DNA from 2 places in the Carnobacterium divergens DSM 20623 genome. Region 2 is predicted to be linked to the other one. Evidence: a T-box and tRNA genes for the amino acid it is inferred to sense, from the RefSeq annotation. Region 2 holds a T-box; the other holds one or more tRNA genes.

Evidence for each region. A T-box is a leader RNA that pairs with one kind of tRNA and senses whether it is charged. The one in region 2 lies ahead of ileS (isoleucine--tRNA ligase), so its partner is inferred to be a tRNA-Ile.
Region 1: it encodes a tRNA-Ile, which carries the amino acid that the T-box ahead of ileS (isoleucine--tRNA ligase) is inferred to sense. The anticodon was not compared.

What each region holds. Positions count from the first base shown of each region.
Region 1 is NZ_JQLO01000001.1:345,758-362,002, forward strand. Features, by position in the region: gene BR52_RS01660 (peptidylprolyl isomerase) at 1-240, shown strand, start outside; gene BR52_RS01665 (ROK family protein) at 370-1,227, shown strand; gene BR52_RS01670 (MalY/PatB family protein) at 1,266-2,441, opposite strand; gene BR52_RS01675 (CvfD/Ygs/GSP13 family RNA-binding post-transcriptional regulator) at 2,613-2,990, shown strand; gene BR52_RS01680 (hypothetical protein) at 3,089-3,478, shown strand; gene BR52_RS01685 (glucose-6-phosphate isomerase) at 3,604-4,950, shown strand; gene BR52_RS01690 (GNAT family N-acetyltransferase) at 5,037-5,564, shown strand; rRNA gene BR52_RS01695 (16S ribosomal RNA) at 6,108-7,662, shown strand; tRNA gene BR52_RS01700 (tRNA-Ala) at 7,752-7,824, shown strand; rRNA gene BR52_RS01705 (23S ribosomal RNA) at 7,989-10,910, shown strand; rRNA gene rrf (5S ribosomal RNA) at 11,000-11,115, shown strand; tRNA gene BR52_RS01715 (tRNA-Val) at 11,141-11,216, shown strand; tRNA gene BR52_RS01720 (tRNA-Lys) at 11,218-11,290, shown strand; tRNA gene BR52_RS01725 (tRNA-Leu) at 11,330-11,414, shown strand; tRNA gene BR52_RS01730 (tRNA-Thr) at 11,428-11,503, shown strand; tRNA gene BR52_RS01735 (tRNA-Gly) at 11,508-11,579, shown strand; tRNA gene BR52_RS01740 (tRNA-Leu) at 11,633-11,721, shown strand; tRNA gene BR52_RS01745 (tRNA-Arg) at 11,725-11,798, shown strand; tRNA gene BR52_RS01750 (tRNA-Pro) at 11,836-11,909, shown strand; tRNA gene BR52_RS01755 (tRNA-Ala) at 11,924-11,996, shown strand; tRNA gene BR52_RS01760 (tRNA-Met) at 12,025-12,098, shown strand; tRNA gene BR52_RS01765 (tRNA-Ile) at 12,116-12,189, shown strand; tRNA gene BR52_RS01770 (tRNA-Ser) at 12,223-12,312, shown strand; tRNA gene BR52_RS01775 (tRNA-Met) at 12,350-12,422, shown strand; tRNA gene BR52_RS01780 (tRNA-Asp) at 12,479-12,552, shown strand; tRNA gene BR52_RS01785 (tRNA-Phe) at 12,567-12,639, shown strand; tRNA gene BR52_RS01790 (tRNA-Gly) at 12,650-12,720, shown strand; tRNA gene BR52_RS01795 (tRNA-Ile) at 12,733-12,806, shown strand; tRNA gene BR52_RS01800 (tRNA-Ser) at 12,838-12,925, shown strand; tRNA gene BR52_RS01805 (tRNA-Glu) at 12,946-13,017, shown strand; tRNA gene BR52_RS01810 (tRNA-Ser) at 13,041-13,130, shown strand; tRNA gene BR52_RS01815 (tRNA-Met) at 13,168-13,240, shown strand; tRNA gene BR52_RS01820 (tRNA-Asp) at 13,297-13,370, shown strand; tRNA gene BR52_RS01825 (tRNA-Gly) at 13,383-13,453, shown strand; tRNA gene BR52_RS01830 (tRNA-Ile) at 13,466-13,539, shown strand; tRNA gene BR52_RS01835 (tRNA-Ser) at 13,571-13,658, shown strand; tRNA gene BR52_RS01840 (tRNA-Glu) at 13,679-13,750, shown strand; gene yidD (membrane protein insertion efficiency factor YidD) at 14,750-14,989, opposite strand; gene BR52_RS01855 (DUF5105 domain-containing protein) at 15,141-16,208, shown strand.
Region 2 is NZ_JQLO01000001.1:623,150-639,394, forward strand. Features, by position in the region: gene ftsA (cell division protein FtsA) at 1-519, shown strand, start outside; gene ftsZ (cell division protein FtsZ) at 576-1,847, shown strand; gene BR52_RS03100 (YggS family pyridoxal phosphate-dependent enzyme) at 1,848-2,522, shown strand; gene BR52_RS03105 (cell division protein SepF) at 2,542-3,039, shown strand; gene BR52_RS03110 (YggT family protein) at 3,061-3,351, shown strand; gene BR52_RS03115 (YlmH family RNA-binding protein) at 3,372-4,154, shown strand; gene BR52_RS03120 (DivIVA domain-containing protein) at 4,236-4,922, shown strand; T-box leader at 4,920-5,136, shown strand; gene ileS (isoleucine--tRNA ligase) at 5,203-7,989, shown strand; gene dapF (diaminopimelate epimerase) at 8,112-9,104, shown strand; gene cspD (cold-shock protein CspD) at 9,333-9,533, shown strand; gene alsS (acetolactate synthase AlsS) at 9,876-11,540, shown strand; gene budA (acetolactate decarboxylase) at 11,575-12,291, shown strand; gene BR52_RS03150 (alpha/beta hydrolase) at 12,396-13,325, shown strand; gene BR52_RS03155 (glucosamine-6-phosphate deaminase) at 13,376-14,083, opposite strand; gene BR52_RS03160 (GlsB/YeaQ/YmgE family stress response membrane protein) at 14,213-14,464, opposite strand; gene BR52_RS03165 (toxic anion resistance protein) at 14,672-15,907, opposite strand; gene BR52_RS03170 (5-bromo-4-chloroindolyl phosphate hydrolysis family protein) at 15,909-16,245, opposite strand, start outside.

The DNA of each region.
Region 1 (16,245 bases), 280 kb from region 2:
GTATCAAACACAAACGTACCAGAAAACATGGTGTCACAATTAGAAGGCGCGGGCTATCCAAAAGAAATCATCGAAGCATACTCTAAAAATGGTGGAACACCATGGTTAGACTTCCGTCATTCAGTTTTTGGTCAAGTCGTTGACGGTATGGATGTCGTTTATGAAATTGAAAAAGTAAAACGTGGACCTCAAGATAAACCTGTAAATGGTGTTAGAATTGAATCTGTAGAAATCGCATAAACTAAAACTGCTCAACTCTGAAAAGATTTGAGCAGTTTTTTTATAAAAAAATGAAAACGCCCTCATTTTCATTCGGATTTATGCTACAATAAATAGGAAAAAGGGAAGAGCTAAAAGGAGAGTAAAAAAATGAACTATGGCGCAATTGAAGCAGGTGGCACAAAATTTGTTTGTGCAGTTAGTAATGAAGCATTTGAAATCATCGAACGAATCAGTATTCCAACGACAACCCCAGAGGAGACTCTTCAACAAGTATTTGCATTTTTTGATAATTACCAACTAGATGCAATCGGAATTGGCTCATTCGGTCCAATTGATGTTAATTTAAAATCCAGCACATACGGCTATGTTACAACAACCCCAAAAGTTGCTTGGACAAACTATGATTTTCTAGGTGCAGTAAAAGAGCGTTACCAGATACCAGTAGGCTGGACAACAGATGTTAATGCCGCAGCGCTAGGTGAAATCAAAAAAGGCGCAGCAATAGGAACCGAAAGTTGCCTTTATTTAACCGTTGGAACAGGAGTAGGTGGTGGCGCTGTCATGAATGGAAAGCTACTACAAGGATTTGGACATCCAGAAATGGGACATATTTTAGTCCGTCTTCATCCAGATGAAACCTATAAAGGTACTTGTCCTTACCATGAAAATTGCCTAGAAGGCTTAGCAGCAGGACCGGCAATCGAAGCACGTCACGGGAAAAAAGGACATCATTTAGCGGATGAAAAACACGTTTGGGAAATGGAAGCCTACTATTTAGCGCAAGCATTGATGAACTACACGTTGATTTTAAGCCCAGAAAGAATTGTATTGGGTGGTGGTGTGATGAAACAAGAACAATTATTCCCACTAGTACGTCAAGAATTTAAGAAAATGCTAGCAGGTTATGTTCAAGTTCCTCCATTAGATGAGTACATCGTCCCACCAGCACTTGGAGATAATGCTGGAATTACAGGTTGCCTACTACTAGCAGCAGACAGTCTATAAAAAATACCATTCAGTCCTTTAAAGACTGAATGGTATTTTTAATGAGTAAACGCATATTTAATTCGTTTTAACCCTTCGACTAAAGTTGTTCTTGATGTGGCAATATTCATCCGAAGAAATTGACTACCAGCAGGACCAAAGTCAATGCCTGCATTCAACCCAATTTTTCCTACCTCCACAAAATGCTGAGTCAAGGCTTGGTCCTCTAATCCTAAAGAAGAAGCATTAAACCAAACTAAGTAAGTTCCTTGTGGTTTGACAACCATTACTTCAGGTAATTCAGTTGCAAAAAAGTCTACTACCAAAGCTAAGTTTCCTTCCAGATAGTCTAAACAGTCAGCTAACCAATCATCACCTAATCGATAAGCTGCTTCTGTTGCTACATAACCGAAAGTATTAATGCCACTTTGTTCTGATTTATGTTGTTCTTGAACCAATAGATTTCGTAAACCTTCATTATAAACGTAAATCATTGAATTCTTTGTTCCAGCCATATTAAATGTTTTTGTTGCAGCCGTTAAGGTAACAACAAAATCCTGATAACGTTCATCAATCGTTACGACTGAAGTAAAACGATGTGGATTAAAAATCAGATCACCATGAATCTCATCACTTACTAAAATAACCTTGTATTTATAACACAGTTCACTAAGCTGTATCAATTCGTCTTTTGACCAAACTCGTCCACCAGGATTATGAGGATTACATAAAATAAACAATTTTACATCCTTTGTTTTGAATTGCTGTTCTATTTCTTCAAAATTCATGACAAACTGGTTATCTTTAATTGTCAGTTCAGAACGAAGGACCTTTCGTTGATTGGCAGTAATCATAGACGTAAAGGGAGGATATACTGGATCGTGAATCATAACGTTATCCTCAGGTGAGGTAAAGGCATTGACAACTAACGCGAGACTAGGCACAACACCTGGTGAAAATAAAATAGCCTCTCTTGTTAAAGACATATTGTGTTTCTGTTGCTGCCAATCAATAATTGCCTCATAAAGTGAATCAGGTGCTTTTGTATACCCCAAAACAGGACAGTTTTCCAAGGTGTTTTTTAAAGCATCCAACACAACTTTTGGCGTTTTAAAATCCATATCAGCAATCCACATTGGTAAAACCTCAGTTGATCCATAACGATCTTCCAACGTATCCCATTTAATCGAGTTTGTTTCTAAGCGATTAATAACCTCATCAAAATGACTTTCCATAAAATTCCCCCTTAAATAAAAACATTCTATATAGAGTAGTATACTGCATTGAAGACGTTTTCTCAAAAATAGTTACACGAATAAATAAGTAAAAATTCCCCATTTCTAAAAAAGTGGTGCTATAATGAACTAGAATTGATTCATGAAAATCTAAACAAAAGAGGTGAAAACATGAACTACAAAATCGGAACTATTGTAAAAGGCAAAGTAACCGGCATTCAGCCATACGGAGCATTTGTCTCGTTAGATAAAGAAACGCAGGGACTTGTTCATATTTCAGAATGCAAACATGGCTTTGTTAAAAATTTAAATGATGTTCTTCAAGTTGGAGAAGAAATCGAAGTAATGGTTATTGACGTTGATGAGTACACTAAGAAAATCAGTTTATCAATGCGATCACTTGAAGAAAATGTTACATTCCAATACCACCATAAAAAACGCAAAAACAGGCAAGACAAAGCAGTCAAACCAGGATTTCAATCCATTGCGAAAATGCTACCAAAATGGATTGAAGAAGCTAAAAAAGATGAGAAAGCCCGAAACAATTAATTAATTATTAATTAGAGCTTTTAATTTTAAAAAATTATGTTATGATACAAATTGTACTATTTCTAGAAGTTAAAATTATAGTGTGGGGTGCATATAAAATGATTGAGAAACAATGGGTTGCAGGAACCGTAATGGCTCTTGATAAGGATGGAAAGTCCGTATTTTTAGTTGCCAATCAGTCTGGCAAAGCAGATGACTTTTCTTTTCCGGCAACAAAACTATCAAAAGATAGAACTGGTTTAGCCAGTATTTTAGAAGATTTAAAAGAGAAATTAACCATTGAAGTCTCATCATTAAATTTATTTGAACTAACAAATGCCGTAGTAGATGACATGCGAATTCCTTTATTTGTATTTGAAATGCCAAAAGAAATGGAAAATTTAGAAATGCTTTTAAAACCTTCAGAATCCAATTTGTCATGGCAGCACACAAGTGCTTTGAGAGATGCATTGAAAACTTGGGAAATCTCAGGAGTACCACAATTTTAAATATAACTAAAACAGGAAGCTCTTATTTAAAAGAACTTCCTGTTTTTTCTTGCATTTTCCTTCAAAAACTACTAAAGTAGAAAGGGAATACAAAGCTTGTAAAATTTAATATCGGAGGGTAAAATATGCCACATATTCAATTTGATTATTCAAAAATCGACCAATTTTTACAACCACACGAAGTTGATTACTTACAACAACAAGTAACAACGGCAGATGAGATGCTACGTAAAGGAACAGGACAAGGCAGTGACTTCTTAGGGTGGATTGATTTACCAACTGCTTACGATAAAGAAGAATTTAGCAGAATTAAAGCTGCAGCTAAAAAAATTCAATCAGATTCTGAAATCCTGATTGTAATTGGTATTGGCGGTTCTTATTTAGGAGCAAAAGCTGCTTTAGACTTTTTAAACCACTCATTCTATAACCTAATAGGCAAAGAAGACCGTAAAGCACCACAAATTTTCTTTGCTGGAAATAGCATTAGTTCAAGCTACCTACATGATTTAATTGAAGTAATTGGCGACCGTGATTTCTCAGTAAACATCATTTCAAAATCAGGTACAACAACAGAACCTGCAATCGCATTCCGCGTCTTTAAAGAATTACTAATTAAAAAATACGGAGCAGAAGAAGCTAAAAAACGTATTTATGCAACAACAGACAAAGCTCGTGGCGCTTTAAAAGAAGAAGCCAACGCAGAAGGATACGAATCGTTTATTATCCCAGATGATGTAGGAGGACGTTTCTCTGTTTTAACACCCGTTGGATTATTGCCAATCGCAGCAAGTGGAGCAGATATTGATGCTTTAATGAAAGGTGCTGCTGACGCTAGCGTTGCTTATTCAAGTGATAAACTAGAAGAAAACGAAGCATATCAATATGCAGCTGTTCGTAATGCTTTATACCGCAAAGGAAAAGTAACCGAGCTTTTAATCAACTATGAACCAAGTCTACAATACTTCTCAGAATGGTGGAAACAGTTATTCGGAGAGTCAGAAGGAAAAGACCAAAAAGGCATCTATCCATCAAGTGCAAACTTTTCAACTGATTTACACTCCCTAGGACAATATATCCAAGAAGGACGTCGCAATATCTTTGAAACAGTTATCAAAGTAGACAAAGCACGTCATGATATTAAAATCCCAGTAACAGAATCAGACTTAGACGGTTTAGGTTATTTACAAGGAAAAGAAATTGATTTTGTAAACACAAAAGCATTCCAAGGAACATTATTGGCACACACAGATGGAGAAGTTCCTAACTTGTTAGTTACAATTCCAGAAACAGATGCGTACACATTAGGCTACTTGATGTACTTCTTTGAAATTGCAGTAGGAATTTCAGGTTATTTAAATGGTGTCAATCCATTCGACCAACCAGGAGTCGAAGCTTATAAAAAAAATATGTTCGCCCTTTTAGGTAAACCTGGTTTCGAAGAGTTAGCAAAAGAATTAAATGAACGTCTATAAAATATCTCATTAAACAAACTAAATAGACATGTACTTAAAAGTGCATGTCTATTTTTATATCTTACTATAGAAGAAAAGAGGGAAAAATGAATACACAACTAAAGTTAAACAAAGCCAGTATGAAGGAGTACACACTTATAACTGATTTGTTGATAGAATCTGCAAAATGGTTAAAAGCAAAAGGTTCTAAGCAATGGAACGGCATTTTGGAAGGAAAGGACAATCACGATACAAAATCAGCTATTGAAAGAGGAGATGTTTTTTATTTTACTAAGGGAGATGCCCTAGCCGGAATGTGTATTTTGTGGAATAAACAAAGTTCATGGGATCAGGAACTTTGGGGAGTAGACAAGAGTGATCATTATTTTTACTTGCATCGATTAGCGATTAATCGTCATTATTCAGGTCAAGGTATAGCGATGGAAATTCTCACTGAAGTGGAAAAATATAGCAAATCTAAAGGTAAAAAAGAAATTCGATTGGATTGTATTGCGGATAATAAAGTTTTAAATGCATTATATCAAAATGCAGGATTTAACTTTTTTAAAACAATTTACCAACATGATGCAGGAGAACAAATAGCAGATTTCAATTTGTATAAGTTAGATTGCTAAGTCTAAGCAATCTAACTTATCAATAAACACGTATGTAATAAGGTTTAACATGCGTTAAAATACTGGATTATCCAGTATGAAATCGGGTCTATAAATAGAATTGTACGGCTTATTAAAAAAATGTATAAAAATGTGTAGATTTCTATTGACCAATAATCAGAAACTTGGTATAGTAGTTGATGTCGCTAAGAGCTAATAACTCCTAGAAAGACATTGAAAAATGTTTTTAAATAAGTGTTGACAAACATTGATTGAATGTGATAATATTTCTAAGTCGTCAATTAAGAACGACGACAGATATGAATAATTATTCAATCGAAAAAATATTTATTCAAAAGTGTTGACAAACTTCTAAACGAATGTTAATATATAGAAGTTGTTAAAACGACAACGAAACAACTTAGACCTTTGAAAACTGAACAAAGTAAGACGAACCAAATGTGTAGGGTCTCTTGACTAGGTCAAGAGAAACAAACAAAATAGTGAATAATTATTCGCTAGCAATCAAAAATGAGCATAAGACTTCGGTCTTAATCATAACTTTTATATGAGAGTTTGATCCTGGCTCAGGACGAACGCTGGCGGCATGCCTAATACATGCAAGTCGAACGCACGAAGTTGAAAAGCTTGCTTTTCGACCAAGTGAGTGGCGGACGGGTGAGTAACACGTGGGTAACCTGCCCATAAGAGGGGGATAACATTCGGAAACGGATGCTAATACCGCATATTTCAAGTGACCGCATGGTCGCTTGATGAAAGGTGGCTTCGGCTACCACTTATGGATGGACCCGCGGTGCATTAGTTAGTTGGTGAGGTAATGGCTCACCAAGACCATGATGCATAGCCGACCTGAGAGGGTGATCGGCCACACTGGGACTGAGACACGGCCCAGACTCCTACGGGAGGCAGCAGTAGGGAATCTTCCGCAATGGACGAAAGTCTGACGGAGCAATGCCGCGTGAGTGAAGAAGGTTTTCGGATCGTAAAACTCTGTTGTTAGAGAAGAACAAGGATGAGAGTAACTGCTCATCCCCTGACGGTATCTAACCAGAAAGCCACGGCTAACTACGTGCCAGCAGCCGCGGTAATACGTAGGTGGCAAGCGTTGTCCGGATTTATTGGGCGTAAAGCGAGCGCAGGCGGTTCTTTAAGTCTGATGTGAAAGCCCCCGGCTCAACCGGGGAGGGTCATTGGAAACTGGAGAACTTGAGTGCAGAAGAGGAGAGTGGAATTCCATGTGTAGCGGTGAAATGCGTAGATATATGGAGGAACACCAGTGGCGAAGGCGACTCTCTGGTCTGTAACTGACGCTGAGGCTCGAAAGCGTGGGGAGCAAACAGGATTAGATACCCTGGTAGTCCACGCTGTAAACGATGAGTGCTAAGTGTTGGAGGGTTTCCGCCCTTCAGTGCTGCAGCTAACGCATTAAGCACTCCGCCTGGGGAGTACGACCGCAAGGTTGAAACTCAAAGGAATTGACGGGGACCCGCACAAGCGGTGGAGCATGTGGTTTAATTCGAAGCAACGCGAAGAACCTTACCAGGTCTTGACATCCTTTGACCACTCGAGAGATCGAGCTTTCCCTTCGGGGACAAAGTGACAGGTGGTGCATGGTTGTCGTCAGCTCGTGTCGTGAGATGTTGGGTTAAGTCCCGCAACGAGCGCAACCCTTATTACTAGTTGCCAGCATTCAGTTGGGCACTCTAGTGAGACTGCCGGTGACAAACCGGAGGAAGGTGGGGATGACGTCAAATCATCATGCCCCTTATGACCTGGGCTACACACGTGCTACAATGGATGGTACAACGAGTCGCGAAGTCGTGAGGCCAAGCTAATCTCTTAAAGCCATTCTCAGTTCGGATTGTAGGCTGCAACTCGCCTACATGAAGCCGGAATCGCTAGTAATCGCGGATCAGAACGCCGCGGTGAATACGTTCCCGGGTCTTGTACACACCGCCCGTCACACCACGAGAGTTTGTAACACCCGAAGCCGGTGAGGTAACCTTTTAGGAGCCAGCCGTCTAAGGTGGGATAGATAATTGGGGTGAAGTCGTAACAAGGTAGCCGTATCGGAAGGTGCGGCTGGATCACCTCCTTTCTAAGGAATATTACGGAAACCCCACACATTCGTCATTACTTTGTTCAGTTTTGAGAGGTCTAATCTTCTCATTTAAATACCCTTAAAAAGGGGCCTTAGCTCAGCTGGGAGAGCGCCTGCCTTGCACGCAGGAGGTCAGCGGTTCGATCCCGCTAGGCTCCATTGTAACTTAGGTTGCAAAATTAATTTGTTCTTTGAAAACTGGATATTGTAAGAAAGCAATTTATGAAAAAAGAAACAATGTATACACCGCGTTTTAAATGAGTTTTTTAACGTTCTTATCGTAAGATAAAACGTATTAACGACAATTTTGAGTAATCAAAATAGGTTAAGTTAATAAGGGCGCACGGTGGATGCCTTGGCACTAGGAGCCGAAGAAGGACGGGACTAACTCCGATATGCTTTGGGGAGCTGTAAGTAAGCTTTGATCCAAAGATTTCCGAATGGGGGAACCCAGCATCTTTTATAGGATGTTACTACTAACTGAATACATAGGTTAGTAGAGGTAGACGCAGAGAACTGAAACATCTAAGTACCTGCAGGAAGAGAAAGAAAATTCGATTCCCTGAGTAGCGGCGAGCGAAACGGGAAGAGCCCAAACCAAAGAGCTTGCTCTTTGGGGTTGTAGGACACGACATTAAGAGTCATAAATGAATTTTGTAGAAGAAGCGACTTGGAAAGGTCCGCCGAAGAGGGTAAAAGCCCCGTATTTGAAACAAAGTTCACTCTGTTGTGTATCCTGAGTACGGCGGAACACGAGAAATTCCGTCGGAATCCGCGGGGACCATCCCGCAAGGCTAAATACTCCCTAGTGACCGATAGTGAACCAGTACCGTGAGGGAAAGGTGAAAAGAACCCCGGAAGGGGAGTGAAAGAGTACCTGAAACCGTGTGCTTACAAATAGTTAGAGCCCGTTAATGGGTGATAGCGTGCCTTTTGTAGAATGAACCGGCGAGTTACGATTACATGCGAGGTTAAGTTGATAAGACGGAGCCGCAGCGAAAGCGAGTCTGAATAGGGCGAATGAGTATGTGGTCGTAGACCCGAAACCAAGTGACCTACCCATGTCCAGGTTGAAGGTGCGGTAATACGCACTGGAGGACCGAACCCACGTATGTTGAAAAATGCGGGGATGAGGTGTGGGTAGCGGAGAAATTCCAATCGAACTTGGAGATAGCTGGTTCTCTCCGAAATAGCTTTAGGGCTAGCCTCGGAATTAAGAATCATGGAGGTAGAGCCACTGTTTGGACTAGGGGCCCTTCTAGGGTTACCGAATTCAGATAAACTCCGAATGCCATTGATTTATATCCGGGAGTCAGACTGCGAGTGATAAGATCCGTAGTCGAAAGGGAAACAGCCCAGACCACCAGCTAAGGTCCCAAAGTTACTGTTAAGTGGAAAAGGATGTGGGGTTGCTTAGACAACTAGGATGTTGGCTCAGAAGCAGCCATCATTTAAAGAGTGCGTAATAGCTCACTAGTCGAGTGACCCTGCGCCGAAAATTTACCGGGGCTAAACAGTACACCGAAGCTGTGGATAGAACCTTAGGGTTCTATGGTAGGAGAGCGTTCTAAGGGCGTTGAAGCTAGATCGTGAGGACTAGTGGAGCGCTTAGAAGTGAGAATGCCGGTATGAGTAGCGAAAGACGGGTGAGAATCCCGTCCACCGTATGACTAAGGTTTCCTGGGGAAGGCTCGTCCTCCCAGGGTTAGTCGGGACCTAAGCCGAGGCCGATAGGCGTAGGCGATGGACAACAGGTTGATATTCCTGTACCAGTTTGTTTTGTTTGAACAATGGAGGGACGCAGTAGGCTAAGGAATGCGCGCTGTTGGATATGCGCGTCTAAGCAATAAGTCTTGAAGTGAGTTAAATGCTTGCTACTATAAGGACAAGTTGTGATGGGGAGGGAACTAATAGTACCGAAGTTCCTGATGTCACACTGCCAAGAAAAGCTTCTAGTTAGAAACAATCTGCCCGTACCGCAAACCGACACAGGTAGTCGAGGAGAGTATCCTAAGGTGTGCGAGAGAACTCTCGTTAAGGAACTCGGCAAAATGACCCCGTAACTTCGGGAGAAGGGGTGCTGACCAATTGGTCAGCCGCAGTGAATAGGCCCAGGCGACTGTTTATCAAAAACACAGGTCTCTGCAAAATCGTAAGATGACGTATAGGGGCTGACGCCTGCCCGGTGCTGGAAGGTTAAGAGGATGGGTTAGCTTCGGCGAAGCTCAGAATTGAAGCCCCAGTAAACGGCGGCCGTAACTATAACGGTCCTAAGGTAGCGAAATTCCTTGTCGGGTAAGTTCCGACCCGCACGAAAGGCGTAACGATCTGGGCACTGTCTCAACGAGAGACTCGGTGAAATTATAGTACCTGTGAAGATGCAGGTTACCCGCGACAGGACGGAAAGACCCCATGGAGCTTTACTGCAGTTTGATATTGAGTGTTTGTACAGCTTGTACAGGATAGGTAGGAGCCATAGAAGCCGGGACGCCAGTCTCGGTGGAGGCATTGGTGGGATACTACCCTTGCTGTATGACCACTCTAACCCTCACCACTAATCGTGGTGGGAGACAGTGTCAGACGGGCAGTTTGACTGGGGCGGTCGCCTCCTAAAGAGTAACGGAGGCGCCCAAAGGTTCCCTCAGAATGGTTGGAAATCATTCGTAGAGTGTAAAGGCAGAAGGGAGCTTGACTGCGAGACCTACAAGTCGAGCAGGGACGAAAGTCGGGCTTAGTGATCCGGTGGTTCCGCATGGAAGGGCCATCGCTCAACGGATAAAAGCTACCCTGGGGATAACAGGCTTATCTCCCCCAAGAGTCCACATCGACGGGGAGGTTTGGCACCTCGATGTCGGCTCATCGCATCCTGGGGCTGTAGTCGGTCCCAAGGGTTGGGCTGTTCGCCCATTAAAGCGGTACGCGAGCTGGGTTCAGAACGTCGTGAGACAGTTCGGTCCCTATCCGTCGCGGGCGTAGGAAATTTGAGAGGAGCTGTCCTTAGTACGAGAGGACCGGGATGGACACACCGCTGGTGTACCAGTTGTTCTGCCAAGAGCATCGCTGGGTAGCTATGTGTGGAAGGGATAAACGCTGAAAGCATCTAAGCGTGAAGCCCCCCTCGAGATGAGATTTCCCATTGCTTCGGCAAGTAAGACCCCTGAGAGATGATCAGGTAGATAGGTTGGAAGTGGAAGTACAGCGATGTATGGAGCGGACCAATACTAATCGGTCGAGGACTTAACCAAATAAATGGTGGAACACATGAATCAAAAAGTAAATTGTGCTTACAATATCCAGTTTTGAGAGAACGAAGTTGTCTCAACTAAATAAGAAGTGTGGTGGCGACAGCGAGAAGGATACACCTGTTCCCATGCCGAACACAGAAGTTAAGCTTCTCAGCGCCGATAGTAGTTAGGGGTTTCCCCTTGTGAGGGTAGGACGTTGCCACGCAGATTATTTATTTTAAATTTCATATGGAGGTTTAGCTCAGCTGGGAGAGCATCTGCCTTACAAGCAGAGGGTCAGCGGTTCGATCCCGTTAACCTCCACCATGAGTCATTAGCTCAGTTGGTAGAGCATCTGACTTTTAATCAGAGGGTCGTAGGTTCGAATCCTACATGACTCATAACTAAGCATTTCAAATGTGTAGTTATGCCATACTTTTGCGGGTGTGGCGGAATTGGCAGACGCACTAGATTTAGGATCTAGCGCCTAACGGCGTGGGGGTTCAAGTCCCTTCACCCGCACCATTTATTTTATATAGCCGGCTTAGCTCAGTTGGTAGAGCATCTGATTTGTAATCAGAGGGTCGAGGGTTCAACTCCTTTAGCCGGCACCATTTTGCGGAAATAGCTCAGTGGTAGAGCACCACCTTGCCAAGGTGGGGGTCGCGGGTTCGAACCCCGTTTTCCGCTTGTTAGACTAATAATAAGATTGCCCAGATTGAAAAATCTGATCCACATTCCATGCCGGGGTGGCGGAACTGGCAGACGCACAGGACTTAAAATCCTGCGGTGAGTGATCACCGTGCCGGTTCGATTCCGGCCCTCGGCACCATTTGCACCCATAGCTCAACTGGATAGAGTACCTGACTACGAATCAGGCGGTTAGAGGTTCGACCCCTCTTGGGTGCATTCTTTAGAAATAAAGATCATATCTTCGAGTTCAAAACGGGAAGTAGCTCAGCTTGGTAGAGCACTTGGTTTGGGACCAAGGGGTCGCAGGTTCGAATCCTGTCTTCCCGATTGATTTTAATTATGGGGCCTTAGCTCAGCTGGGAGAGCGCCTGCCTTGCACGCAGGAGGTCAGCGGTTCGATCCCGCTAGGCTCCACTTTTAAAAACTTAGATATAATTATTTTGGCGGTGTAGCTCAGCTGGCTAGAGCGTCCGGTTCATACCCGGGAGGTCGGGGGTTCGATCCCCTTCGCCGCTATTAAATGAATAGACCTCGGACCTTTAGCTCAGTTGGTTAGAGCAAACGGCTCATAACCGTTCGGTCGTAGGTTCGAGTCCTACAAGGTCCATTGATATATTCAAATATTCATATTATTTTTTTCGGAGGATTACCCAAGTCCGGCTGAAGGGAACGGTCTTGAAAACCGTCAGGTGGGTAAAACCACGCAAGGGTTCGAATCCCTTATCCTCCTTACTACTTTTTATTAAGTAGAGAAACATTTAAATTATCGCGGGGTGGAGCAGTTGGCAGCTCGTCGGGCTCATAACCCGAAGGTCACAGGTTCAAGTCCTGTCCCCGCAATTTCTCTAAAACACTTGTTTAAAGAGAAGAAGTGACGCAATACAACATACATTTTTGGTTTGGTAGTTCAGCTGGTTAGAATGCCTGCCTGTCACGCAGGAGGTCGCGGGTTCGAGTCCCGTCCAGACCGTTAGAAATATATTTGGCTCAGTAGCTCAGTTGGTAGAGCAATGGATTGAAGCTCCATGTGTCGGCAGTTCGATTCTGTCCTGCGCCATATTTATTTTGCGGGTGTAGTTTAGTGGTAAAACCACAGCCTTCCAAGCTGTTGTCGCGAGTTCGATTCTCGTCACCCGCTTTTACGTTTTATGGGCCTATAGCTCAGCTGGTTAGAGCGCACGCCTGATAAGCGTGAGGTCGATGGTTCGAGTCCATTTAGGCCCATTGTAAATAAATACTTTTAAAATATTGGATTGGGGAAGTACTCAAGTGGCTGAAGAGGCGCCCCTGCTAAGGGTGTAGGTCGTTAACGCGGCGCGAGGGTTCAAATCCCTCCTTCTCCGTATTTTAATTTTAATAAAAAGGCCCGTTGGTCAAGCGGTTAAGACACCGCCCTTTCACGGCGGTATCACGGGTTCGATTCCCGTACGGGTCATAGTTTTATAAAAACTTTTTTTCGGAGGATTACCCAAGTCCGGCTGAAGGGAACGGTCTTGAAAACCGTCAGGTGGGTAAAACCACGCAAGGGTTCGAATCCCTTATCCTCCTTACTACTTTTTATTAAGTAGAGAAACATTTAAATTATCGCGGGGTGGAGCAGTTGGCAGCTCGTCGGGCTCATAACCCGAAGGTCACAGGTTCAAGTCCTGTCCCCGCAATTTCTCTAAAACACTTGTTTAAAGAGAAGAAGTGACGCAATACAACATACATTTTTGGTTTGGTAGTTCAGCTGGTTAGAATGCCTGCCTGTCACGCAGGAGGTCGCGGGTTCGAGTCCCGTCCAGACCGTTTTATAGTATTGCGGGTGTAGTTTAGTGGTAAAACCACAGCCTTCCAAGCTGTTGTCGCGAGTTCGATTCTCGTCACCCGCTTTTTTTTTTTATGGGCCTATAGCTCAGCTGGTTAGAGCGCACGCCTGATAAGCGTGAGGTCGATGGTTCGAGTCCATTTAGGCCCATTGTAAATAAATACTTTTAAAATATTGGATTGGGGAAGTACTCAAGTGGCTGAAGAGGCGCCCCTGCTAAGGGTGTAGGTCGTTAACGCGGCGCGAGGGTTCAAATCCCTCCTTCTCCGTATTTTAATTTTAATAAAAAGGCCCGTTGGTCAAGCGGTTAAGACACCGCCCTTTCACGGCGGTATCACGGGTTCGATTCCCGTACGGGTCATTGAGTCTTCTGATTATCAGAAGACTTTTTTTGTTTTATAAACGAATGAAAAGACATTACTGAGAGCTACCTCGGTAATGTCTTTTTCATTCGTTTATCATTTTTGGGTAACAAATACTTTAATCAAGGCTGTAATACATAGTAAGATAGTAAATAGTATTTGGAACAGATTGATTAGTTTTATTTTGTAACTAGTAGAGTGATTGATTTTATTTACTTGAAATAATTGTATGACTTTTATTGCTAGTGGGATACTTAGTAATAAAAGAAAAATCCAGTTTTTAAGATAGTTAGGAAGATAGAGACTTAAAAAGGTAAAAATATAGGTACTTAGAATAAGGGAAATTAGATATAAAAAAGATTTTTTTGAGGTTATTTTCGTTTGCAAATCTACTTCAACGAGCTGCTTACTGTAGCCTATAAATACATGCAAGATGATTGATGAAAGGCTCCAATAATAAAGTTCTTTAGATATAAAACCAGTTTGGATATAAAAGCTAATGTAAGTCAAGATTCCTCCTTTAAATAAACTTGTTAAAATTAAAGAATATAAACTCAAGCTTAAATTATACGGAATATATTGAAGATGGATGACGATACTATAGAGCAGAAGTAAGATCCCAATTAAAAAGTTATTTGATAGTGTAAAGTAAAACATAAGTAGTAAATTTAAAATTTCAAAAAGAATAATTGGTAGTAACTTTAATTCATGTTTTTCTTTTTGGTGATAAGCAAAAATTTTTTCAAGAAATTGATTTAGTAGAACAAATAAATACAGTAGTAAAAATGAAGTGAATTTGAAGGAACTAAATTGAATAGAAAGAACTGTTCCTAATAAGATTAGTGTGAATGGGGATATAAAAATAAGAAATAGGGGATTAAAAAATAAGGTACGTGTGAAATTTTGTCTCATTTGAATCAAATAAAAAAACTCCTTTTAAGATAGACTTCTTCTATTTTACCAAAAAAAGAAGAAGTATACAGCAAAAAGAGTTTAAATTAATTAATGTTCATGCCTTTTTTTTCAGGAACAGGATCGTAGCCACCTTTAACAAATGGGTGGCAACGTAGAATGCGCCAAATTCCCATTCCAGTTCCTTTTATTGCACCGAATCGTTCAATTGATTGAATCATGTAACTAGAACAAGTAGGAGTATATCGGCAACTTGGAGGAAACATTGGGGATATAAATTTTTGATAAAATTGAACAAAGCCAATTAGTATTTTTTTTAACATCATTCATCTACCTTTATATTATTCATGTATGCTTATGGTAGTGTAACTTGAGTAATAAGTCAAGAATTAATTAAAAAACATTTGATATGATAACAAGTGTATGGTATCATTTATAATGAAAGTTTTTTAAATAAATATTAATAGGAGTTGGAAAATGAAAAAGAAAATGTTGTTGTTATCAGTACTTCTAATAACTTTAGTAGTTGCTGGATGTGGGGGAAATACAAAAAATTCAAAGAGTGATGACAAACCGATTGCTAAAAGTAAAGTAGCAGAAGTTCAAATTGAAAAAGGTGAATATGTTGTTCCTTTTAGTGAGGATGGAGAAGGCGGATCAGATACTTATATTGCTTTACAAGTTAAAGTGAAAAATAAAAGTAAAGAGCAAATGTACATTACAGCGGATAATTTCGCTCTGTATGAAAAAGGTGAAGATGAAAAAATTAATCCAATTACCGACTATAAAAGTGGATTTAAAACATCTGAAGAAGGCGGAAAATTGTCTGCTGATAAAAGTTTAAAATTAACTATCTTATTCAATGTCAAAAAGGATAAAGAATACTCCTTAAATTTTGCAACGAATTCATTTGATGAAGACAATAAAAAAGATGTTGAACTTGCGGTTGATCAAACGCAATACAAAGATAGTTTGAAAAAATTAGATGAACCTAAAAAGGCTTTAGATGCTTATATGGATGTTGTTTTTTTAAATAAAGAAAATGAAAATTATGATAATTTAGTATCGACTAATAGTGAAGAGGCAATTGCAGAATTCAAAAAAGCTTTTAATAAAGTAACAAAAGATTATGTTGTTTATAATTACAAACCAACAGATGATGAGTTAACAACTTTATTTAAAAATTATCAAGAAACTGAAGCTAAAAGAGCTACGATTGAAACAAAATTACTTGGTAATACTGGTGAAAAAGCCCTAGTGGAAGTTAAATTTAAAGGTTTATCAAATGATTCTATTATTGACATTATTAGAGAATACAAAGAAGAATATAATGATGAGAATGACACTTATGATTCTGAAAAATCTGAACAATATGCTCTTACAAAATATCCAGAAATTTTAGAAAAAAGTGAACTTGGGGAACCAAGAAATGATATTAAAGTTTTACTAACTAAAAAAGCCGGAAAATGGGATATTAGTATGAAGAGTAATGTAGATGCTTCAAATGAAAATCTGTTACGTGCTTTTACTGGAAATGTAGATTAATTATTTTATTAAGCCTGTGCTATATTTATAGTATGGG
Region 2 (16,245 bases):
GAAGAAACTTCTCCTGATGAAGTTTTTCCAGTTGAAACGATTGGCAAAAATGAGCCAGTCAAAATTGATGAACAATATTTATCAGAAATTATTGAAGCTCGTCTAGTCCAAATTTTCGAAAAAATAAAAGCTGAATTAGATATTGTTGGTGCAAGAGAATTACCAGGAGGAATCGTTCTAACTGGTGGAGCTGCTTCGTTACCAGGAGTGATTGAATTGGCGAAAGATATTTTTGAAATCAATGTGAAACTATATGTTCCAGATCAAATGGGCATGCGTTTCCCAGCCTTTTCTACCGGAATTGGTTTGATTGAATATGTGGCTAATTTAGATGAGATTCACGCAGTATCAAAAGGTCGGAAAGTGCATCATATGGATGAACGAGTGAACCAACACCACGTTGAAGAACACGTTTTTGAAAATAATGCCCCAACACCACGAGAAGAAAAACAGCCAAAAAAAGAAGAAGATAAGTTAAGCAACAAAGCAAAAAATTTCTTTTCTAACTTCTTTGATTAATCAACATAGACGAATGGTAAAACAGAAAATAATCGATGTTAGTAGGAGGAAATAGGATGGAATTAGAATTTGATTCAATGATAAACAACGGTGCTGTCATTAAAGTTATTGGTGTCGGTGGAGCAGGAAACAATGCAGTAAATCGTATGATTGATGAAGGTGTTAAAGGTGTTGAATTTATCGTTGCTAATACGGATATTCAAGCACTACAAAGTTCAAATGCTGAAATCAAAATTCAATTAGGACCAAAATTAACAAGAGGTCTTGGAGCAGGTTCAAATCCAGAAATTGGACGTAAAGCTGCAGAAGAAAGTGAAGAACAAATTGCAGAAGCTTTAAGTGGAGCAGATATGATATTTGTTACTGCAGGTATGGGTGGCGGAACAGGAACAGGAGCTGCACCAATTGTTGCTAGAATTGCAAAAGAACAAAGTGCATTGACTGTTGGTGTTATTACAAGACCCTTTACTTTTGAAGGTCCAAAACGTGGCCGTTTTGCTGCAGAAGGTGTTTCTGAAATGAAAGACCATGTAGATACATTGGTTATTATTTCAAACAATCGTTTACTAGAAATCGTTGACAAAAAGACACCAATGTTAGAAGCTTTCCACGAAGCAGATAACGTATTACGCCAAGGGGTACAAGGTATTTCAGATTTAATCACAGCTCCAGGATATGTAAACTTAGATTTCGCTGATGTAAAAACAGTTATGGAAAATCAAGGTTCTGCGTTGATGGGAATTGGTATGGCAAGTGGTGAAAACAGAACAGCTGAAGCAACTAAAAAAGCGATTTCTTCACCATTACTAGAAGTATCAATTGATGGTGCTGAACAAGTATTACTAAACATTACTGGTGGACCAGACTTAACCTTATTTGAAGCACAAGATGCTTCTGATATCGTTTCAGCAGCTTCAACAACTGAAGTAAATATTATTTTTGGAACATCAATCAACGAAAAACTTGGCGATGAAGTAATCGTAACTGTAATTGCGACTGGGATTGACAATCAACGTGGGCAAGAAGCTCGACGCGATAGTTCAAGAACGCGTAGTTTTTCAAATACAAATGAAGCAACACCTTATAGCAAACGCAATGAGGAACAAAGTCAATCAGCACCTGCAAGCAACCAAGCTGAAAAAGATCCATTTGGCGATTGGGATATTCGTCGTGAGCCTAATGTTCGTGAAACAAGTGGACGCGAAGAAGCACCAACAGAAAAAGCTGATTTTGATGTATTTAAACGCGATTCATCGCCAGAAAAAGGGCATGGAAATGACGATGATAGTTTAGACACACCACCATTCTTTAGAAGACGTCGTAAATAAATGAAAATTTCTAAAAATTTAGAAGCAGTGGAGTCAACGCTATGCCAAGCAATTAATACAGTTGGGCGTAAACGCTCAGATGTAACGTTGATTGCAGTGACAAAAGCTGTTTCTAATGAAGTAACAAAAGAAATTTATGATTTAGGAATTCGTCATTTAGCTGAAAATAGACCAGAAGGTTTACAAGCAAAAAAAACTTATTTACCAGATAATGACATCAAATGGCATTATATTGGTAATTTACAAACGAGAAAAGTGAAGCAAGTTATTAATGAAATTGATTATTTTCATGCGTTAGATCGCATTTCTTTAGCTAAGGAAATCGAAAAGCGTGCAGAACACACAATCAATTGCTTTCTTGAAGTGAATGTTACAGGTGAGGAGTCGAAACATGGCATAAATCCTTCAGAGATTGAAGCTTTTATTGATTCTTTACAAGACTATTCTAAAATAAAAATCATCGGTCTAATGACAATGGCTCCAATCGATGCAGATGAAGCAACTATTCGCAAAGCCTTTTCAACTCTTTATCAACTAAAAAATACGATTCAAGTTAAAGGCATTTCATACGCTCCCTGTACAGAATTGAGTATGGGAATGAGTAATGACTATCAGATTGCTGCCGAGGAAGGCGCGACATTTGTACGAGTTGGAACAGCTTTGTTTAAAGACTAAAATAAGGGAGGACGAGAATATGGGACTCATGGGTAATTTTAGCCAATTTTTTGGTTTAAATGATGAAGAAGAAGATTATGAGTATGAAGAATACGATCAAAAAACTGAAAAAGCAGCAGCGCCTATTCAAGCTCAAGAGAAAGCTTACACTGAACCAAAAAGTAAAGCATCATTTAACACACGCAATGTCAACGCTGTTAAGACAAGCAATAAAGTTGTTCCCTTGAATCAACAAGCGATTCCATCTCAATCTAAAATTGTTGTTTTTGAACCGCGCGTTTATTCAGAAGTTCAAGAAGTTGCAGATTTGTTAATGGCAAATGAATCAGTGATTTTAAATTTCAATCGGATTGAAGAAGATCAAGCTAAACGAATTGTGGACTTCTTAACAGGAACCATTTATGCAATTAGTGGAGATATTCAACGTATCGGCGATGAAATTTTCTTGTGTACACCACCAAATGTTGAAATTGATGGTATGTTAACAGAAATGATGCGCGATAAGGAATTCTACTAGAAAGAGGTGTTTGAAAACAATATGATAGATATTTTAATATTTGTGTACAGAGTGTTATCCGAAGCGATTAATATTTATTCTATTTTAATTGTTGTCTATGCCCTGCTGTCTTGGTTACCTGGCGCTTATAATTCTAAGCTAGGAGAAATATTAGCCAGACTTTGTGAGCCTTATTTAGATGTCTTTAGAAGAATTATCCCACCAATTGGAGGGATTAGCTTTTCACCAATTGTGGCATTGATTGTTTTAAGTTTAGTAAATCGTGGACTTTATTATGTTTTAATGTTTTTAATTCAAACCATAGCATCATAAGAATAAGGGGGCGCTGAAAGATGATTGAAAATGTGTATCAGCATTTTAGAAAAGAAGAGCGCTCTTTTATTGATGCTGTAACGGGTTGGATTCAAGAATGTGAAGATCAATATACACCCTATTTGACCAAGTTTTTAGATCCTAGACAAGTCTATATTATTGAAACGTTGATTGGCAAAAGAAGCGAACTAAAATTGTATTTATTTGGCGGATACGAATCAGCTGAGCGAAAACGAGCCTTTATTTGCCCAGAATATTTTATTCCCAAGCAAGATGATTTTAAGGTTGCTTTATGTGAGATTCATTATCCTGTAAAGTTTGCTCATTTAACTCATAGTAAGATTTTAGGAACTCTAATTTCAACTGGGGTAAAACGGGAGTTTTTTGGAGATATTATTTGTGATGGAGAACGTTGGCAATTTTTTATAGATGAATCAATGGAAAGTTATGTTCGAAATCAAATTGAAAAAATTGGCAATGTGTCGATTCGAGTTGAAGAACGGACCTATGTAGACATTATAACCCCAATTGATGATTGGAGTTATATTAGCGGGACGGTTTCATCCATGCGAATAGACACGATTATTTCAAGTATTTTCAATATTTCAAGACAACGAGCAAAACAGTTGATTGAAGCTGGTAAAGTAAAATTGAATTGGGCAGAAATCTTGCGACCTGATTTTGAAATAGGCTTGTTAGATATTTTATCTGTTCGAGGTTTTGGTCGAATTCAGATCAAAGAAATTGAAGGTAAGACTAAAAAAGACAAATGGCGAATTCGATTCGGTGTTCTTTTTAAATAACAAAAGACATTTCTTGTAGAAATTCCATTTGTAGCTTATAATAGTAAACAACAATATAAAATGAAATTGGAGGTGTCTTCCATGGTGTTAACTCCGTTAGATATACATAACAAAGAGTTCCCTGTCAAGATGCGTGGATATGACCAAGATGAGGTCAATGATTATTTAGATCAAATCATTAAAGATTATGAAATGGTGCTAAAAGAGAAACGTGAATTAGAGAAACAATTAAAATTCAGCGAAGAAAAAGTAGAACATTTCAATAACTTGCAAGATGCTTTAAATAAATCGATTATTGTAGCTCAAGAGGCAGCAGATCGCGTAAAAGAAAATGCAAATAAAGAATCTAAAATTATCATGATGGATGCTGAAAAAAATGCAGATCGTTTACTAGATGAAGCTGTTACAAAAGCACGCAAAATTAGCATTGAAACAGATGGCTTGAAAAAACAAAGTCGTGTGTTTAAACAACGTCTACAATTAATGATCGAATCACAATTAGAAATGGTACGCAACAAGGAATGGGATGAGTTGTTACAAACAACACCAGGAGAAACCTTGGAAATTCCAACTTTAAAAGAAGTTTTAGCAGATTTACCAAAAGCAACTGAAGACACGGAAGAAGTAGCAATCCAAGAACCAATTGATGTCGCAGATATTAAAAAATTTGATGATGTTGATACAAGTGTAGCAGAAGAATCGCCAGAAGATTTAAACTACCGAGTAGAAGGTACACTGGAAGCTATTGAATTGCCAGAAGAAAAATAAATGACTTTGAATAGAACAGAAAAATGATAACAATACTTTTAGCGAGCTAGTGAATGGTGAAAGACTAGCAAGTCCCTGTTATGATTAGATCCTCTAGGAGTCAATTAGCTGAAACTAAGTAAGCTAATTCGTTTGATTGGCGTTAACAATTACTTGAGGAGAAAAAGAAATTTTTCTTAAACTTGGGTGGTAACACGAAGACTTCGTCCCTACTATAGGGGTGGAGTCTTTTTTTAATAAATTAAACTAAATTTTAAAATAGATAAGGAGTTTATATAACATGAAAATGAAAGAAACATTACAGCTTGGAAAAACAGATTTTCCAATGCGTGGAAATTTACCAACAAGAGAAGTGGAATGGCAAAAAAATTGGGAGACTGTTGACATTTACGCTCAACGTCAAAAATTAAATGAAGGCAAACCAAGCTTTGTTTTACATGATGGCCCTCCTTATGCAAATGGCAATATCCATATGGGGCATGCCTTAAACAAAATCAGCAAAGACATCATTATCCGTCATAAATCAATGTCAGGTTTCCGTTCACCATACGTTCCTGGTTGGGATACTCATGGTTTGCCAATCGAGCAAGCTTTAACAAATAAAGGAGTTAAGCGCAAAGAAATGACAGTCGCTGAATTCCGTAAAAAATGTGAAGAATATGCATGGGAGCAAGTCAACAAACAACGTGAAGATTTCAAACGTTTAGGTGTTGCTGGAGAATGGGATCATCCTTATGTAACGTTACAACCAGAATACGAAGAAGCACAAATTCGTGTCTTTGGAAAAATGGCTGAAAAAGGCTATATTTACAAAGGATTAAAACCAATTTACTGGTCACCTTCAAGCGAATCAGCACTAGCAGAAGCGGAAATTGAATACAAAGACGTTAAATCTCCTTCAATCTACGTCGCATTTAAAGTAGTAGACGGAAAAGGAGTCTTAGATACTGATACGTCCTTAGTTATTTGGACAACAACGCCTTGGACAATTCCTTCTAACTTAGGAATCTCAGTAAATGCCTTATATGATTATGTAGTTGTTTTAGCTGACGGCAAAAAGTTTGTAGTGGCTAAGGACCTATTAGAAACGGTTCAAAATGCAATTGGCTGGGAGTCTGTTGAAGTTTTAAGTGAATTAAAAGGGTCTGAAATGGAATATATGACGGCACAACATCCACTATACGAACGCACCTCATTAGTAATGGTCGGCGATCATGTGACGTTAGACGCTGGTACTGGTTTAGTTCATACAGCTCCAGGACATGGTGACGATGACTTTATTATTGGCCAAAAATATAAATTAGGTGTTTTATCACCAATTGACGATCGTGGTGTCTTCACTGATGAAGCTCCTGGTTTTGAAGGTGTCTTTTATGACAAAGGAAATAAATTGATTACAGAAGCTCTTGACGAAAAAGGAGCATTACTAAAACTTGATTTCTTTACTCATAGTTACCCACATGACTGGAGAACAAAAAAACCGGTTATTTTCCGAGCAACACCGCAATGGTTTGCTTCAATTGATGACATCCGCGCGGATATTTTAACAGCTGTTGAAGGCGTTGAATGGGTTCAAAAATGGGGAATGACTCGTCTTTATAATATGGTTCGTGATCGTGGCGATTGGGTTATTTCAAGACAACGTGCATGGGGTGTTCCATTGCCAATTTTCTATGGTGAAAATGGAGAAGCTATTATTACTCCAGAAACAATTGACCACGTTGCGACATTATTTGGCGAACATGGTTCAAATGTTTGGTTTGAAAGAGAAGCAAAAGACTTATTACCTGCAGGATTTACTCATCCATCAAGTCCAAATGGTGAATTTACAAAAGAAAATGACATTATGGATGTTTGGTTTGATTCAGGCTCTTCTCACCAAGCCGTTTTAGCAGCGAGACCTTATTTAACGTATCCAGCTGATATGTATCTAGAAGGGTCAGATCAGTACCGTGGTTGGTTTAACTCAAGTATTACAACAAGTGTCGCAATTAACGGAATTGCACCATACAAAACGGTTCTTTCTCAAGGGATGGTATTAGATGGTGAAGGTCGCAAGATGAGTAAATCAATCGGAAATACGATTTTACCTGAAAAAGTTGTGAAACAAATGGGCGCAGATATTATTCGTTTATGGGTAGCTAGTGTTGATACGCAAGCAGATGTTCGAGTAAGTGATGAAATCTTAAAACAAGTTTCAGAAGTTTATCGTAAAATCCGTAATACTTTACGTTTCCTATTGGCAAATACATCTGATTTTGATCAAAAAGCAGATGCAGTCGACTATAACAATTTGCGTTCAGTAGATAAATATTTAATGATTCGACTAAATCAATTAGTTGGAAAAGTAGAAGAAAGCTATGAAAAATATGAATTCTCTACAATTTATCAATTAATCAACAACTTCTGTACGGTTGACCTATCACAATTTTATCTAGACTTTGCTAAAGATGTTGTTTATATTGAAGCGGCAGATGCCTATGAGCGTCGTGCAATGCAAACTGTTTTTTATGAAGTATTAGTAACATTAACAAAATTATTGACACCAATTTTACCTCATACAGCCGAAGAGGTTTGGGATTTCTTAAACGAGGAAGAAGACTATGTTCAATTAGCAGAAATGCCAGAAGTGACTCATTATCCAAATGAAGAAGAATTAGTGGATATGTGGGAAGCCTTTATGGACTTAAGAAATGATGTTCAAAAAGCACTAGAAGAAGCGCGAAATGAAAAGAAAATTGGAAAATCCTTTGAAGCAAAATTAGTGCTTTATCCAAATGAACAAACGAAAGCGTTGATTGCTGCTTTAGATAGCAATCTTGCTCAACTGTTTATTGTGTCTGATTTAGAAGTAAAAGGCATGAAAGAAACAGCACCTGAAAATGCATTACAATTTGATTCTGCAGCCATTTTGATTGAAAAAGCTGAAGGAGAAACTTGTGAGCGATGTCGTGGAGTGAAACATGACGTTGGCAGTCATTCAGACGCTCCAAACTTGTGTGATCGTTGTGCTACAATTGTCGAGGAACATTATCCAGCAGCTCTTTTACCAGAAGAAGCGGAGTAAATTCAATTGAACCGAATCTTAGAAATTAAGATTCGGTTTTTTTACTCAATGAAGTAAATAGTCAACTAATCGTTTTTATGATAAGATAATGTTATTAAAATGGACATAGAGGAGTGGTTTTGATGGAACTTGACCTGATAAAAGTTCACGGTTCAGAAAATAGTTTTTTCATTCTTGATGAAACAATTTTAGAAAGACCTTTAACAGAAGCAGAAATAATGAAAGTAACAACAACGTTAACGAATCGTGAAACAGGTTTATTGAATGGAGCAGATGGAATTCTATTAATCACTAAGAGCTCACAGCCGGAAGCAGTTGCTAAAATGCGTGTAATCAATAGTGACGGTAGTGAAGCGAGTATGTGTGGCAATGGGTTAAGAACGGTGGCGCGTTACCTTGCAGAAAAAGAGCAATTAGATTACTTTCATGTAGAAACGATGCATGCCAATTTATTAGTTCAAAAAACCACTGAAATTGGGAATGATGTTGCAACCTATCAAGTAGAAATTTCACCTGTATCTTTTCAAACTTCTACACTGCCTTTAATTGGCAAAGGAGAAACGTTAATCAATCAGCCATTTAAAGAGCTAGATTCAAAGCTGTTATTTTCAGCAGTGGCGGTTCCAAATCCACATTTAATTAGTTTTGTTGACCATGAAACAATGGAGAGTCCTTTACTTGAAGAAATAGCACGATTCGTTAATGGAGAAAACCCTTATTTTATTGATGGCGTTAATGTTAGTTTTGTTGAAGTATTAGGAAAAGATCAAATTTTTGTGAAAACTTATGAGCGTGGCGTTGGTTTTACAAATGCTTGTGGGACAGCGATGTCTGCCAGCAGTCTAATGTATGTTTTATTAAAAGAGGGGTCATTTGATCAAAAAATTCAAGTTTTCAATCCAGGTGGAATGGTTCAAACGATTGTTCATCAAGACAATGAAGACAATTATTGGATGGAATTAATTGGAAATGCTACCTATTTACAAAAAATCACACTATCGTTATCAGATGCACAAAAGGGTGATTTTAGTAATAGCCAATTAATGATTTTAAATGAAAATGACGCGTATCAAGAATTTATCAAAGAGGCTCAAAACGTTTTAAAAAAGAACTAAAAATATATTAAAAAGGTTATTAAACCAACGTGTAAAACCCTTGCATAAGAAAAAATATTGAGCTATAATGGATTCGTGATGGGTTTACTTTTATAATGGCGAGAAGAGTTTGAATTCAAGAGGACTTGAATGGTTTATTTCTCTTTTAATTAAAATAGAAACAACTAAACTTGGACTTTTTATCAAAGAAATCTATTGCAAAAAGAGATAAATGGAGGTCACGGACAGATGGAAAAAGGTACAGTAAAATGGTTTAACAGTGAAAAAGGTTTTGGCTTTATCGAAGTAGAAGGCGGAGAAGATGTATTCGTACATTTTAGCGCAATTACAGGTGACGGTTTTAAAACACTTGAAGAAGGCCAACCAGTAGAATTCGAAATCGTTGAAGGAAATCGTGGCGCACAAGCAGCTAACGTTGTAAAACTATAATTTTTGAATTCAATCAAAAGAAGTGACTCCTTTCTATGGAGTCACTTCTTTTTTTTACTTGCATCAAATTAAACTTGAAAAAGATATAAAAAATACAAAATTGTATTAATATAAGATCGGATTAAAAAAGTAAAGAGAGCAGAATAGGCCTTAATAATTAGTTGTAAACGTTTTATATATTAAGGCGATTAGAGTAAGGCTTTTTCCTCGCGAGTGTTCCTATAATTTGTTATTTTATAGTTGGAAGTTTTCTGTTTCAATTAGTTGTAAAATCTATTACTTATGATATCATTATATAATATGAATAGTTAAAGTTAAATGAGATAGGTGGAGGAATTGAATATGTCAGAAAAAATAAAATATGGTGGAGACGCTGTTGTCGATAGTTTAATTAATCACGAAGTCGAGTATGTTTTTGGAATTCCGGGAGCAAAAATTGACCGTGTTTTTGACAGTTTATTAGATAGAGGACCTGAATTAATTGTCGCTCGTCATGAACAAAATGCTGCATTTATGGCTGCTGGAATTGGACGATTAACAGGTAAACCTGGCGTTGTAATTGCAACCAGTGGACCAGGAGCAAGTAATTTGGCAACTGGATTAGTCACTGCAACTGCTGAAGGAGATCCAGTTCTTGCAATTGGAGGACAAGTGAAACGAGCTGATTTGCTAAAACTGACACATCAAAGTATGGATAATGCTGCTTTGTTTGAGCCAATTACAAAATACAGTGCTGAAATTCAAGAACCAGAAAATATTTCTGAGGTGATGTCAAATGCGTATCGTGCAGCTAGAAGTTCAAAACAAGGCGCAAGTTTTGTGAGTATCCCTCAAGACGTCATTGACTCACCAATAAAAAATGCTGCCATTATGCCTTTGCAAGCCCCTAAATTAGGACCTGCCAGTCCAGTAGAAATCACGTTGCTTTCTCAACGAATTAAAGAAGCTAAACTACCAGTTTTATTATTAGGCATGCGTGCGTCAAGTTCTGAAGTTACTCAAGCCATTCGGAACATTATTGCAGTATCTGAAATTCCAGTAGTAGAAACTTTTCAAGGAGCAGGAATTATTTCTCACGATCTTGAAAAGAACTTCTTTGGACGAGTGGGATTGTTTAGAAATCAACCAGGAGATATGTTATTAAAACGCAGTGATTTAGTGATTACGATTGGCTATGATCCAATAGAATATGAAGCACGAAATTGGAATGCTGAGTCGGATGCTAAAATTATTGTCATTGATGACACACCTGCTGAAATTGATCAGTATTTCCAGCCTGAAAAAGAATTGATTGGGGATATTGCACAAACATTAGATTTTTTATTACCCTATTTAAAAGGTTATCAATTAGCAAGTGATTCAAAAAATTATTTAACAACGTTACAAGAAAAATTAGCCGAACGAGATGTCCCACCAGAAAATGGAAAATCTTCTTATACTCACCCGCTAGCAGTGATTTCAGAACTACAAAAAATAGTGACGGATGAAATGACTGTAACAGTAGATATTGGAAGTCATTATATTTGGATGGCACGTCATTTTAGAAGTTACCAACCACGCCATTTATTATTTAGTAATGGAATGCAAACACTGGGTGTTGCGCTACCTTGGGCTATTTCAGCGGCGTTGGTTCGTCCGAATACTCAAATTGTATCTATTTCAGGTGATGGTGGATTCTTATTTTCAGCTCAAGAGCTTGAAACGGCAGTTCGTCGGAATCTAAATATCGTACACTTAATTTGGAATGATGGACGTTACAATATGGTAGAATTTCAAGAAGAAATGAAATATGGTCGTGCTTCTGGTGTTGACTTTGGACCTGTTGATTTTGTGAAATATGCCGAAGCTTTTGGTGCGGTAGGTATGCGTGTAGATGAACCAACCAAATTAAAAGAAGTTCTTAAAGCAGCCTTTGCTACAGAAGGTCCCGTTATTGTAGATATTCCAATCGATTATCAAGATAATAAAGAGCTTGGAAAAACAATTTTACCAGACCAATTTTATTAAAAAAGTCCTAGAGATTGAAAGGAAGTACATTGTCGTGAACTCAAACAAAATTTTATTTCAACATGGAACATTAGGAACATTAATGGCAGGCTTATATGATGGGACATTTTCTATTAATGAGTTATTAAGTCATGGAAATATGGGGATTGGGACGTTAGACGTTTTAGATGGTGAATTAATCGTCTTGGATGGTGAAGCTTTTCAAGCCAAATCGGATGGAACAATAGTGAAACTGTCTGGAAAAGAATTAGTTCCATATGCTGCTGTAACCTACTTTGAAGGAGAAAAATATGAACTGCTTGAAAATGAAATGACAAGCGAAGAAGTGAAAACTTTCTTAAGAGAAAAAATGAGTAGTTTAAATACGTTTTCTGGGATTAAAATCAAAGGACATTTTAAAATAATGCACGTGCGTATTATCCCGAAACAAGAAAAACCTTACCAACGTTTTATTAATGCTTCTCGTATGCAACCTGAGTATACGCAAACAGATGTTGAAGGAACAATTGTTGGTTTCTTTGCGCCTGATTTATTTCAGGGAGCTACAGTAGCAGGTTTTCATTTGCATTTCATTGATAAAGACCAACAATTCGGTGGGCATATTTTAGATTTTGTACTTGAAAAAGGTGTTTTAGAAATTCAAACCCTTGAAACACTAGAGCAACACTTTCAAATTCATGATGAAACATTTTTAAAATCAGAATTTGATGAAACTAACTTGCACGAAGAAATTCAAGAATCAGAAGGATAAGAAAGAGAGGCCCAGCTAAAAAGTTGGGCTTTTTTTTGTAAAAAATTACTTGCTTCTCTTATAAAAGTTTAATAAAATGAATGAGATAAGAAAAGAGGTAGAGAATGAAAAAGATGATCATTATACTTGGAAGTCTAGTTGTAATCATTGGGATTGCGCTTTTTGGAGCAGGAATGTATTTTTACAATGTTGCGATTGCAATCAATGACAAAGATTTTTTAGCAGCAGAACCTAGTAAAAAGGATGACCCTTGGAAAACACAAAAAGAATGGTATCAATCAGCACCAAGAGAAAAACGCTCGATTACGTCAGACGATGGCTTGAAATTAAATGCACTTTATATTCCAGCAGCAGAGCCGTCTAAAAAAACAGTTATTTTAGCACACGGTTATGGTGGGAATTATGAACAAATGAGTCCCTATGCTAAGCTTTTCCATGATTGGGGTTACAATGTACTCGCACCAGATGCCAGAGGTCACGGAACAAGTGAAGGCTCTTATATCGGATTTGGTTGGCATGAGCGGAAAGATTATTTGAAATGGATTGACTTAATGATTACTGAAACAGGTAGCGCGACTGAGCTGGCTCTATTTGGAGTAAGTATGGGTGGCGCGACCGTTATGATGACAAGTGGGGAAGAATTGCCAGCAAATGTAAAAGTGATTGTCGAAGATTGTGGTTATAGTTCAGTAACAGATGAATTAGTTTATCAATTAAAGGATATGTATAACTTGCCAAGTTTCCCATTGATACCAGTGACAAGTGTGGTTACCAAATTAAAAGCAGGTTATTCATTTGGTGAAGCAAGTGCAGTGGAACAATTGAAGAAGAATAAAACTCCGATGCTCTTTATTCATGGCGATAAAGATTTATTTGTCCCAACAGAAATGGTTTATGAGAATTATGAAGCAACTACAGCACCAAAAGAGCTTTATATAGTCAAAGGCGCCGGACACGCTGAAGCTTATGTAAAAGATAAAAAAGGCTATGAAAAAGAAATTCATGATTTTGTTTCAACTTATATTAAGGAGTAAGATAAAAAGAACGCTCATTCACACAGAATGAGCGTTCTTTTTAGTTGTCATTAACTTAATTGACTTGCAGCCTCTTGATCTAAAATAACTGTTAAATTTGGATGAAGCTTTAAAATAGAAGAAGGAATATTAGGATCAACAGGACCCTCTAATGCTTTCTTAATAATAGCAGCTTTATGTTTTCCATTTGCAATTAAAATAAGATGCTTCACGCGCATAATACTTGCCGGTCCCATTGTGACAAATGAGTCAGGAGTTCTTTCTCCTAAATCATTAACCAAGCTTTTGTACCATGGATATTTTGGTGCTACAGTTACTTGGTAGGTGAAGTTTTCAAATTTTGTAGAACCAGGCATATTGCCACAAAAATGACCGTCAGCACCAATTCCAATTAGCATGGCATCCAACCCACCAACAGCTTCTATTTCCTCGTCATAGCTTTGATAATTGGCAGGAGAGACAAAGTGAACATGTGATTCTGGAATTCCAGCAGGTGTCAAAAATTGCTCCCTCAATAAACCTTCCGTCATACCAACTACTTCATTTTTTAATGGAACTTCATCAAAGCTATAATAATGAACGTTGGATAAATAGGATTTGTTTTTAACTAACGGTGCTAATGCTTCATAAATTTTCTTAGGGCTATTTCCAGCTGTAATTGAAAGATTGACACGACGATCATTTAACATTTTTCCAACTATTAGTTTAGTAGCAGTTTCACTCATTTTTTTATAAGACTCTTCAATAATTAATTGCATATTCGTTCCTCCCATTAGTTAGTAATTGTTATCGTTTTCATATGTATAAGTATAAAGCGTGTAATGCATTACATAGCAAGTAGTTTCCTTAAATAAAAAAAATAAACCCTCTTAGAGGGTTTATTTTTTTTATTTATTACGATTGCCAACAATTAAAGAGTAGATGAAAATTAAAATAACTGCACCAATCAAAGCTGGTAAAATTGCAAAACCACCAATTGAAGGTCCCCAACTACCAAATAATGATGATCCTACCCAAGATCCTAAGAATCCTACGATAATGTTCCCAATCACACCACCTGGTACGTCTTTACCAAGAATCATACCACCGATAGCTCCTAAAATACCACCTACGATAATTGACCAAATAAATCCTAACATTGTACATTCCTCCAATCACTTAATTCTATTAATCATTTAAGATTACATTAATAGTATAGACATAATTCGTTCACAATTCAAAAGATATGCTCATACATCTGGAAATTCTAAGAAATTAAGCTAAAGATTAAATAACGAAAATAAAAGAGGGGATAAAATAAAAAGGAGCAGAGAAACCATCTATTGGTTTCTCTGCTCCTTTAAAAGTTATTTCAAATATTGATTAGCTTGATTATCGTCGGAAGTTAAAGCGAGTAATTTATCTCGTAAATCGGTTTCCATTACAGATAATTCTTTTTCAGCTTCTTTCCGTTTTACACGACCTTCTTGTTGAATTTTCAATGTTTCTTGTAGGGTTTCAACTAAGTCATCTTGTGTTTGTTGTAAGGTTTCGATATCAATCACGCCACGCTCATTCTCTTTAGCAGTTTCAATTGCTGAGATTTTTAACATAGCAGAATTTTTCTTCAATAAGTCATTCGTTGTTTCAGAAACTTGTCGTTGAGCAGTGACAGCATCTTTTTGACGAAGAAGGGTTAGCGCAATTGCAATCTGATTTTTCCAAAGAGGAATTGCTGTATTAATCGAAGATTGAATTTTTTCTGCCAAAGCTTGGTTTGTATTTTGAATCAAACGAATTTGCGGAGCTTGCTGAATTGTCATTTGGCGAGCTAATCTTAAGTCATGGGTACGTTTTTCAAGGCGATCTAAAAATTGGTTTAAGTCATTGACAACTTGAACATCCATTTGATCATTTGACTGTTCAGCTTGTTTAATTGCTTCTGGAATTAAGGTAACTTGTAATTCTTCCATCTTAACTTCGCCTGCAGCAATATAAATATTTAGTGCATCAAAGTAATCTTTATTTTTTTGGTAGAGCTGCTCTAGCATCATGTTGTCATTTAATAAGCCATTTTTTTCTCGGTCTAGTTTAATGGCAATCTTATCAATTTGCGCACCGATTTTTTGATATTTAGAAGTCATCTCATAAATTGATTTACGAACTTTACCAAATATTTTTTTGAAAACATTGTTATCTTCTGCTCGTAACTCATCTGGATTTGCTTCGTTTAAACGGTACATTAAGTCATTTAAAGACTCTCCAATCTCACCAGTGTCTTGATTTTGGACATGATTTAACATTGTATGAGAAAATTCACCTAATTTTTGTTGCGCAGCGGCACCATAGCTCATAATAGCTTGGGCATTGGCAACATCAATTTGTTCAGCTAATGCTTTTGCTTGGACTTGACGTTCTTTTGGCAAACGATCAATCATTCGTGGGGCAGGTGCATCCGCACCAACTGCTTGTAAAGGGTCAACTTGAACGCTTGGTGCAGCCGTTGCATCTGAAAAAGGATTTGCTAATAACTCATCTAATTCATTGTTTACTTCTTTGATTGTGGGTTCTTGTGGTTGAATGGTATCATCTAATTCAGTCATATTATAGTCGCTCCTTTAACGATTCATTTGAATCTTCGTTTTCAGTTAAATTTGTTGCTTCATTATCTCTTGCAAGAGTTTGTTTTGCAAGTTCTAGCTCGATGTCCATGTCTTCTAAATCATTAGACATAAAATGTTCATAGTCTGTTGCAATTAACTGACACATTTGGTCAATCGTGGTCGCACTTTTATCAAGGACATCAAATGTTGCTTTATTTTTAACTTTATGTTGGTTGATTTCAATATATTTACTTGTTAACTCAACTAGGGAAGGTAAGTGAACATATAAAAATTGATCCACTTCATGTAAACGTCTTGGTTCTTCCACGATTTCTTTA